DNA from 2 places in the Alcaligenes parafaecalis genome. Region 2 is predicted to be linked to the other one. Evidence: riboswitches for the same ligand, from Rfam matches in the RefSeq annotation. Region 2 holds a riboswitch; the other holds the start of a gene.
The links. Region 2 has a riboswitch for glycine ahead of OSH09_RS02530 (D-amino acid dehydrogenase). Riboswitches for the same ligand answer to the same signal wherever they lie in the genome.

Region 1 (4,422 bases), 380 kb from region 2:
TTTGATGTGATGGCTCGTTATCAGGTCAACAAACATCTAAGCCTGGGGGCCAATGTGAATAATGTGTTTGATAAGAAATACATGGCAGGTTTGCGAGAGGCCGGGCGTATTCAGTATTCCTGGGGTGCGCCAAGAAACTTCACGGTGAATATGCGTTACCAGTTCTAAGCTAATTGGGAATCAAGGCTGTGAACGAAGCTACATGTACTTGAATCCCCCTTATGCAATCTGCATTAAAAAAGCCACCCGTTTGGGTGGCTTTTCGCATCCGGGCTCCAGCCTCGTTCCAGTTCTGCTGCCCAAGGGCAGCGAGTTGGAGTGTTGCCAGTGTGTGCCAGCCAAGTTTTGTAGAACGAGGCCAGACCCGACTGCGGCAACACGGTTCTTGGTAGAACCGTGTTGTTTACATCACAACTTAGCTGACGCTTTGCGCCGCCAGGCCCAATGCCAAGTCTTTCTTCATGCGTTTCTTGTAGAAAGGCAGGCAGATGAACAAGGCCAGGAACCAGAATGGCGTGGCAATCAGGCCGATCAGGGTTTCTTCTTCCTGGCTGAACAAGTACAGCGCAAAGGCAAAGAACACCAGCGTCAGATAGCACATGGGAATCGCAAAGGGCATTTTGTAGCTCGATGCGGCATGGGCTTCAGGACGAACGCGACGGTACTTCAGGTAGGTGATCAGGATCACGGCCCAGACAAAGATAAAGCAGATGCTGGCCACGGTGGTCACGATGGTGAACACGCGCATCACGTCGCCTTCTGCGTAAAGCAGGAACAGGCTGGACAGCAAGAGGGCGCAAGAGTAGATCAGACCATTACGGGGGGTGCCGTTACGCGACAACTGGCTGAATGCTTCGGGAGCCAGCTTGTTTTTGGACAGACCGTACAACATGCGGCCTGTCGAGAACATGCCGCTATTGGCGGACGACAGGGCCGAGGTCAGCACCACAAAGTTGATGATGGCTGCTGCGGCACCCACGCCAATCAGCAAGAACATATTTACAAACGGGCTCTTGTTGGGAGCAACAATATCCCAAGGGGTGACGGTCATGATGGCGGTCAGGGCCAGCACGTAAAACACAATCACGCGAACGGGAATCTTGTTGATGGCTTTGGGCAGGTTCTTGGCAGGGTCAGCCGTTTCAGCAGAAGCCGTACCCACCAGCTCAATACCCACGAAGGCAAAGATGGCGATCTGGAAGGCGGCAAAGAAGCCATGCAATCCATTGGGGAACATGCCGCCGCGGTCCCACAAGTGGGTCAGGCTGGCTTTTTCGCCGGTCGGGCCGACAAAGCCGGTGAACAGCAGGTAAGCACCCACGCCAATCAGCGCAACAATGGCAATGATCTTGACCAAAGCAAACCAGAACTCCAGCTCGCCAAACAATTTGGCCGACAGCAGGTTAAAGATCAGCAAGAAGGCGATACACGCCAGGCCGGGAAGCCAGAGCGGAATGTCCGGCCACCAGAATTGGGTGTAGCCGGTAATGGCGACAATATCCGCAATACCAATAACCACCCAGCAGAACCAATAGCTCCAGCCCAGAAAATAGCCCATGGTCGGGCCCAGAATATCGGCGGAGAAATCCACGAAAGATTTGTATTCCAGGTTATGCAGGAGCAATTCCCCCATTGCCCGCATAACAAAAAACAAAAAGAACCCGATGATCATGTATGTGAACAAGACCGAAGGTCCGGCCAGGCTAATGGTGCGGCCTGATCCCATAAATAGCCCTGTACCGATAGCGCCTCCAATTGCTATCAGTTGCAGGTGCCGGTTTTTCAACGAGCGCTGCAGTCCAGATGAATGTTGCTGAGACACACTGTTCTCCTAGTTTTTTTTCGTTCAAATGCGTAATTATGACTGTGCTGCGAGAAAACAAAGGGCACAACCCGTCCTCAAGGACGGTTTTCTTGATGCCGATCTAAATAGGGTATGGAGCGCACAGCAGTCCTCCTTGTTCTGACGACATGAAATGTCAAAACAGACCTGTGTGCGAATAAAAATGGGAATAGGGATGTGGCGTGTCAGGCGGCCAGAAAATGGCACCCGACTATCTGCTCATAGATAGGCTCCGGACGAATAGGTGAACACAGGCCATATGGCCTCTGTACCCCCTCTGTCCGTTTACCTGAGAGCTTATCCATCGGTTCGCGATGGTCCCCTTCGGTGGGCACTGATGTGCCTCTCTCCAGAACGTCAAGGGTTCAAGATTCTTTTGCCTGAGAGATTCCGGGGTCGTTGCTCCGTCGGCGCTTCATCAAAGTGAAGACTCTCACCTGAACCGTTATTGACGCCGCTATTGTATAGACAGGTAAAAAGCGATGACTACTATCGTTAACCTGTAGGTCTTTAATGAGAATAATTCTTGTTTATTGATCTATTTTGTGGCTGGAAGGTCAACACTTGGAAGGGGAAATCGGGTGGCAAAAGAGGCGGAATGGCTCTTTATCAGGCGTCTGCACAGGGACCGCAGTTTTTGCATGGTAGCTATTCTTGAATGCTTTTAAGCTGAAACAGAAATTGGCAGGCGCCAGCCTACAATACGCGCTATCTGGCAAATTCTGTGCGTCGTTCTATGGTCGAATCCATTCTGCAACTTATCGAGCAACACGGTCTGTTGATCGTGTTTTTTAACGTGCTGGTTGAACAGGCCGGTGCGCCTGTGCCTGCGTATCCCGTGCTGGTGGTGACGGGGGCTTTGCATGAGTCTGGCGGCTACAGCTTGTGGGGCTTGCTGGGCGTGGCGGTTCTGGGGGCCATGATTGCGGACTACGGCTGGTATCTGGCTGGAAGGCGTTATGGCGGCAGATTGCTGGCCTTGTTGTGCAAGATTTCCTTATCCCCTGACTCCTGTATCCGGCAGACCGAATCCATTTATATGCGTTGGGGTGCGCCGTCTTTGATGGTGGCTAAATTCATTCCGGGCTTTGCTTCGATTGCCAGTGTTTTGGCCGGTACGGTTGGCACGCCTAAACGCAGCTTCCTGTTTTACGACATTATCGGGGCGGCCGTGTGGGCGGGCTCTGCGGTGTTTCTGGGTTCTTTGTTCAGCTCTGCTGTAGACGAACTCTTGAATGTCCTGGTCAGCCTGGGTGTGTTGGGCGGAATCCTGCTGGCGCTGGCCTTGGCGGTGTTTATTGCCAAGAAATGGTGGCAGCGTCATCGCTTCATCAAATCTTTGTGCATGGAGCGTGTCAGCGTGCAGGAGCTGCATCAGATGCTGTCTTCAGAAACTCCGCCCGTTATTGTGGATGTGCGTTCGACCTTTGTTCAGGCTCAAGGGCGCATTCCGGGAGCAATCAGTCTGGCCCTGGGCGAGGCGACGTTGAACCTGATTACCGACGGGGAAATCATTGTGTATTGCGATTGCCCCAACGAGGTGTCGGCGGCCTTGGTGTCCAAGCGTTTGCTGCAAAGTGGTTACAGCCGGGTGCGGCCTTTGGAAGGCGGTCTGGAGGCGTGGCGGGCTGCTGGTTTTGATGTACAGCGCGATCCTAATCTGCCTGAGGCAGCTTTATAAAAAAAGGCAGACAGGCTGTCTGTCTGCCGGAGTGGTGCTTGCTGGATCTGCGTTTGTGTTCAGGGTCGTGTCTGGCGACGGGCATGAGCTAAGGCAGCAGCTACAGCCAGCCCCCCGATCAGGGTTTGTGTACGGATGCTTCCAGCGTGGAGCGCGCCACGGCCAGGGTTTTTTGGCTCATCACCAGCCCACCCATGACCAGCGCAACACCCACCAGTTGCAGCGTGGTCGGCCAGACCCCTTTGATCAGCGCATCCAGAATGAACGCGGTGACTGGCACCAGCAGCATGAAGGGGGCCACGGTTACTGCACCAAGCTGTTTGATGGCGCTGAACCACAGCGCGAAGGGGCCAGCCGTCAGGACCGTCGCCAGCAGGAACAGGCCCAGCCAATGAACAGGAATAATCTGCGTTGGAATATCCTGGGTCAGCAGGGCGATCAGGCTCAGCTCAACCCCGGCAATCAGTAACTGCCAACCGGTAAAACCCAAGAGCGGGATGGGTGGTGCACCCCACTTGTTCATCAGAACCCCACCCGTTGCAATAGACAGCATGCTACCCAGCGCGGCGACAATGCCGACCATATCCAGGTGTGCCTGACTGGACATGACGACCAAGGACACACCCAGCGCACCCAAGAGGACAGCGCCAATCCGCATCAAGGCAGGGCGAGCACCCAGAATGCCCCAGGCAATAAAAATGGTGGCCAGCGGGGTCAGGGCCTGGAATATGGCGGCTACACCACCAGGAAGGCGAGTCGCAGCAATAAAGAACAGGCCAAAGAACAAGCCGGTGTTCAACGTGCCCAGCACCGCGAGTCGTCCCCACCAGGCGCGGGGAGGCAGGCTGCGGACCAGCATCAGCAAAACGATGGCGCCCCCCAAGGCCCGGACTGCTGC
Region 2 (4,422 bases):
GCCTTCCTGTGGATGTTCCTGTTCGTGCCTATGTGGCTGGATCAGTCCCTGGAAAACGGCTGGCTGTCCGTGCTGCCTATGGCGGAATGGCTAAGAGGCGTCGTTGTCAGCCCTCTGCGTGCTTTGCGCAGCACCATCTTCAGTGTGTGGCTGGCCTATAGCGTGGTCTGGATGGCATACGGTCTGCGTCTGATCTCCTCCACCCTGCTGCAAGTAGGCCCGGAGCTGGAAGAAGCTGCCCGTAGCACGGGGGCTCGTCCCGGCCAGGTGACGCGTCAGATCACCCTGCCTTTGGCGAAGTTTGGTTTGATCGGCTCCTGGTTGCTGATGTTCCTGATCTTCGAGCGGGAATACTCCACCGGTGTGTACTTGCTGACTCCCGGTACGGAAACCATTGGTTCCATGCTGGTCTCCCTGTGGGCCACCGGTGCCATCGACATTGTGGCTGCCCTGTCCTTTATCAATATCGTGTTGGTGGTCATTGGCCTGACCATCGCATTGCGCTTCGGAGTGAAACTACGATGACCGAGCTGACTGTAGAAAATATCCATCTGGCCTACGACCGCAATCCCGTCCTGAAAGGCGTCTCCATGAGCCTGAACAAAGGCGAAGTGGTTTCCCTGCTGGGCGCTTCGGGCAGCGGCAAGACGACCTTGCTGCGTGCTGTGGCCGGGCTGGAGCAGCCTTCTCAAGGCCGCATCGCCATCAATAATGATGTGCTGTACGACTCCAAGGCCCGTGTCGATCTGCCTGCCGAGGCCCGCAACCTGGGGCTGGTCTTCCAGTCCTACGCCTTGTGGCCGCACATGACGGTACAGGAAAACGTGGCGTATCCGCTGACCTTGCGCAAAACCCCCAAGGCCGAGAGCCGCCAGAAGGTAGAAGCCATTCTGGATCAGCTAGGCCTGAAAGGTTTGGGCGAACGCTACCCCAGCCAGTTGTCGGGTGGGCAGCAACAACGGGTCGCCATTGCACGTGCGCTGGTCTACAACCCGCCCGTCATTCTGCTGGATGAGCCGCTGTCCAACCTGGATGCCAAACTGCGTGAAGAAGCCCGTGTGTTCCTGCGCGAGTTGATTGTGGAGATGGGCTTGTCAGCCTTGATGGTGACCCACGATCAAGCCGAAGCCATGGCCATTTCCGATCGCATCTTGCTGCTGAACGGGGGCGAGATCGAGCAACAAGGCACGCCCCAAGAGGTCTACAGCAATCCCAAGACGCTCTATACAGCCGAGTTCATGGGTTCCAACAATCGCCTGCAAGGGAAAGTCACCGAACAGCGCGATCAGCAAACCCGCCTAAGTGGCCCCGGCTGGGAGCTATGGGGCCATGCAGCCGCCCCCCTGACATCCGGTCAGCAAGCCACTGCCGTGATCCGTGTTGAACAGGTACACCTGAACGCCCAGCCTGGCCCCGATACGCTGCAACTGCAGTTGTCCACCAGCATGTACCTGGGCGACAAGTGGGAGCACGTGTTCCGCATGGCTGACCCGTCTGCAGGCACCTTGCGTGCTTTTGGGCCGGAACCCCTGCCCGGTGGCATACATCACCTGCAATTGCCCCCCTCCAAACTGTGGATTTATCCTTCCTGATCCACAGCCCACAACCGGGAGCCCGCTCCTTGGGCTCCCGGTTTACCCTGATTGCGCAGTTTTGCAAGCACAGCTAATGTAGTCGCGTCATTACAGGCGGTATGAAAGAGACCTGTTCAGTCAGGCGCCGACGGAGCAACCACCCCGGAATCTCTCAGGCAAAAGGATCGTACCAGCCCGACACTCTGGAGAGCGGCGCACGACGCCCACCGAAGGAGCCCAGCCAGACACACTGGTTGGATAAACTCTCAGGTCACAGGACAGATGGGGTATTGCCACTATTTGGTGGCAATTCACCTGTCAGGAGCCTGTTATGTCGCATATTGCCGTCATTGGCGCCGGTATTTCCGGAATTACCACCGCCTACGCCCTTAGCCTGAAAGGCTATCAAGTCACCGTTATCGACCGCCTGCGCTACCCTGCGATGGAAACCTCCTTCGCTAATGGCGGGCAGCTTTCCGCTTGCAATGCCGAGGTCTGGAACAGCCGCAGCACTATTCTCAAGGGCTTGAAGTGGATGATGCGCAAAGACGCCCCACTGCTGTTCAACCCTAAACCAAGCTGGCACAAATATAGCTGGATGGCACAGTTTATGGGTGCCATCTCCGGCTACGAGCGCAACACCATTGAAACCGTCAAGCTGGCTATTACGGCCCGCGAGAATCTGTACCAATGGGCCAAGGACGAAAACATTGATTTCGACCTGGAACAACGCGGCATCTTGCACATCTACCACACGGCAGGCGGCTTTGAGTCGGGCAAGAAAGTCAGCCAACTGCTGCACAAAGGAGGTCTGGAGCGCCGCACCGTCACCAATGACGAAATTCACCAGATCGAACCTGCTTTGCAAGGCACCTACTACGGCGGTTTCTTCACGCCTTCTGATGCCACAGGCGATATTCACAAATACACACGCGGGCTAGCGGATGCGTGCGCCAAGCGCGGCGTGAAGTTCCTGCAAGATACGGAAGTGCTGGGTATTGATTGCGGCCCTCCGCACCGTATCCAGTTGCGCACGGGTGACGGCGCTGAAGCGCACACGCATACCTTGTCCGTGGATTCCCTGGTGGTTTGCGCCGGTGTAGGCAGCCGTCATCTGGCCCATATGCTGGGCGACTACGTCAATATTTACCCTGTGAAAGGCTATTCAATCTCGGTCTATCTGGATACGCCAGAAGCCCAACATGCCGCCCCTTGGGTCAGCTTGCTGGACGAAGAAGCCAAGATTGTGACCAGCCGCCTGGGCAAGGAACGACTGCGCGTGGCGGGTACGGCGGAATACAACGGCAGCAACAAAGACATACGTGCCGACCGTATTGCCCCGCTGACCAACTGGACACGCCGCAACTTCCACGATGCCGCAACCGACCGCGTCGTGCCGTGGGCCGGTCTGCGTCCCATGATGCCGGACATGCTGCCACGCGTGAAAGCAGGCAGTCGTCCTGGCGTGTACTACAACACGGGTCACGGTCACCTGGGTTGGACTTTGTCTGCCGCTACCGCTCAAATCATTACTGAAGTCATTGCCCAGAACGAGCGTCAGTCCGCACCTGCTCAATTTGCCACCAGTCCGGCAACAACTGCTGCACCCGCCGCTGCCCATAGCGCTCGTCAAGCAGATACACAAAGCCCTGATCCTGCTCATCGCGAATCACACGACCCGCGGCCTGTGTAATCTTGCGTAGTCCCGGATAAAGATAGGTATAGTCATAGGCCCGCCGCTCCCCAAAGAGCTGGGCCATGACTTGCTTCACCGACTCATTGGCAGGGTTGAATTGCGGCAATCCCAAGGTGGCAATAAAGGCACCGATCAAGCGTTTACCGGGTAAATCCACCCCTTCGGAAAACGCCCCGCCCAACACCGCCAAACCTACTCCCTTCCCGTCCAGCGTAAAGCGATCCAGAAACTGCGTTCGTTGATGATCGCTCATGCCCGGTTGTTGGTGCCACAGGGGCATATCCGGCCAGCGTTCCTGCAAAGCTTGGCTGACCTGCTCCAGATAATCAAAGCTGCTCAGGAACAAGAGATAGTTACCCGGCTGCTCCTGATAGGCCTGCCCGACAATGTCGCAAACCCCTGCCAAGCTTTGGGCTCGGTCTGCATAACGGGTAGACAGACCCGCGTACTGGCGTACCCGTAACTGCTCGGCCCGATACGGCGAGGCCACATTCAGTTCGGTGGTACTGGGCGGCAGACCCAGGACGTCGCGATAAAACTGCGAAGGATTCAGCGTGCCAGAGAACAGCACAACACCATGAGCATCGCCATAACGCTCAGCCAGAAAAGGCGCAGGCACAATATTGCGCAGGTTCAATAGCACGCCATCGCGGTGCGCCAAGATATCGAACAAAGAGTGCGAGCCGAATTGTCCGGCCAAATCCACAAAATAAAGCAGCTCAAAATAAAACTGCAGCAAGGGACTGTCTTGCGGCATGGGGGTTTCAGCCACGTATGCCCCCAGACGGGCCGCCAAATACTCACACTGCTCCAGCAGATCGGGCGGGATTTTCTCCAAGCCCCATTGGTCGCCCCCCTCCTCAGGAATCAGGTCTTCCATCAAACGAGTCAAGGGAGCGAAATGACGCTTCAAGGCCGAAGGAGCTGCCTTGCGGGCCATGCGTATCTGCACTTGCGAAAAGGAAGCTGAATACATGGAGCGGGCACGCTCGACCAGGTTATGAGCCTCATCCACCAGCACAGCACTGCGCCATTGTTGCGCCAGGGTCTGGCTATAGAGCACCGCATGGGTATCGAAAAAGTAGTTGTAGTCACCCACAATGGCATCGGCCCAGCGCAACATCTCTTGCCCCAGATAGTAGGGGCAGACTT

Region 1: it holds a riboswitch for glycine, as region 2 does, so the genes downstream of both, OSH09_RS00735 (amino acid permease) here and OSH09_RS02530 (D-amino acid dehydrogenase) in region 2, are expected to answer to the same signal.

The regions. Positions count from the first base shown of each region.
Region 1 covers NZ_JAPKNA010000001.1:166,032-170,453, forward strand. The annotation lists gene OSH09_RS00730 (TonB-dependent siderophore receptor) at 1-168, shown strand, start outside; gene OSH09_RS00735 (amino acid permease) at 416-1,822, opposite strand; glycine riboswitch at 2,202-2,291, opposite strand; gene OSH09_RS00740 (DedA family protein/thiosulfate sulfurtransferase GlpE) at 2,580-3,524, shown strand; gene OSH09_RS00745 (DMT family transporter) at 3,643-4,422, opposite strand, start outside.
Region 2 covers NZ_JAPKNA010000001.1:543,081-547,502, reverse strand. The annotation lists gene OSH09_RS02540 (ABC transporter permease) at 1-525, shown strand, start outside; gene OSH09_RS02535 (ABC transporter ATP-binding protein) at 522-1,592, shown strand; glycine riboswitch at 1,685-1,772, shown strand; glycine riboswitch at 1,777-1,857, shown strand; gene OSH09_RS02530 (D-amino acid dehydrogenase) at 1,906-3,267, shown strand; partial or broken gene OSH09_RS02525 (ATP-dependent DNA helicase) at 3,212-4,422, opposite strand, start outside.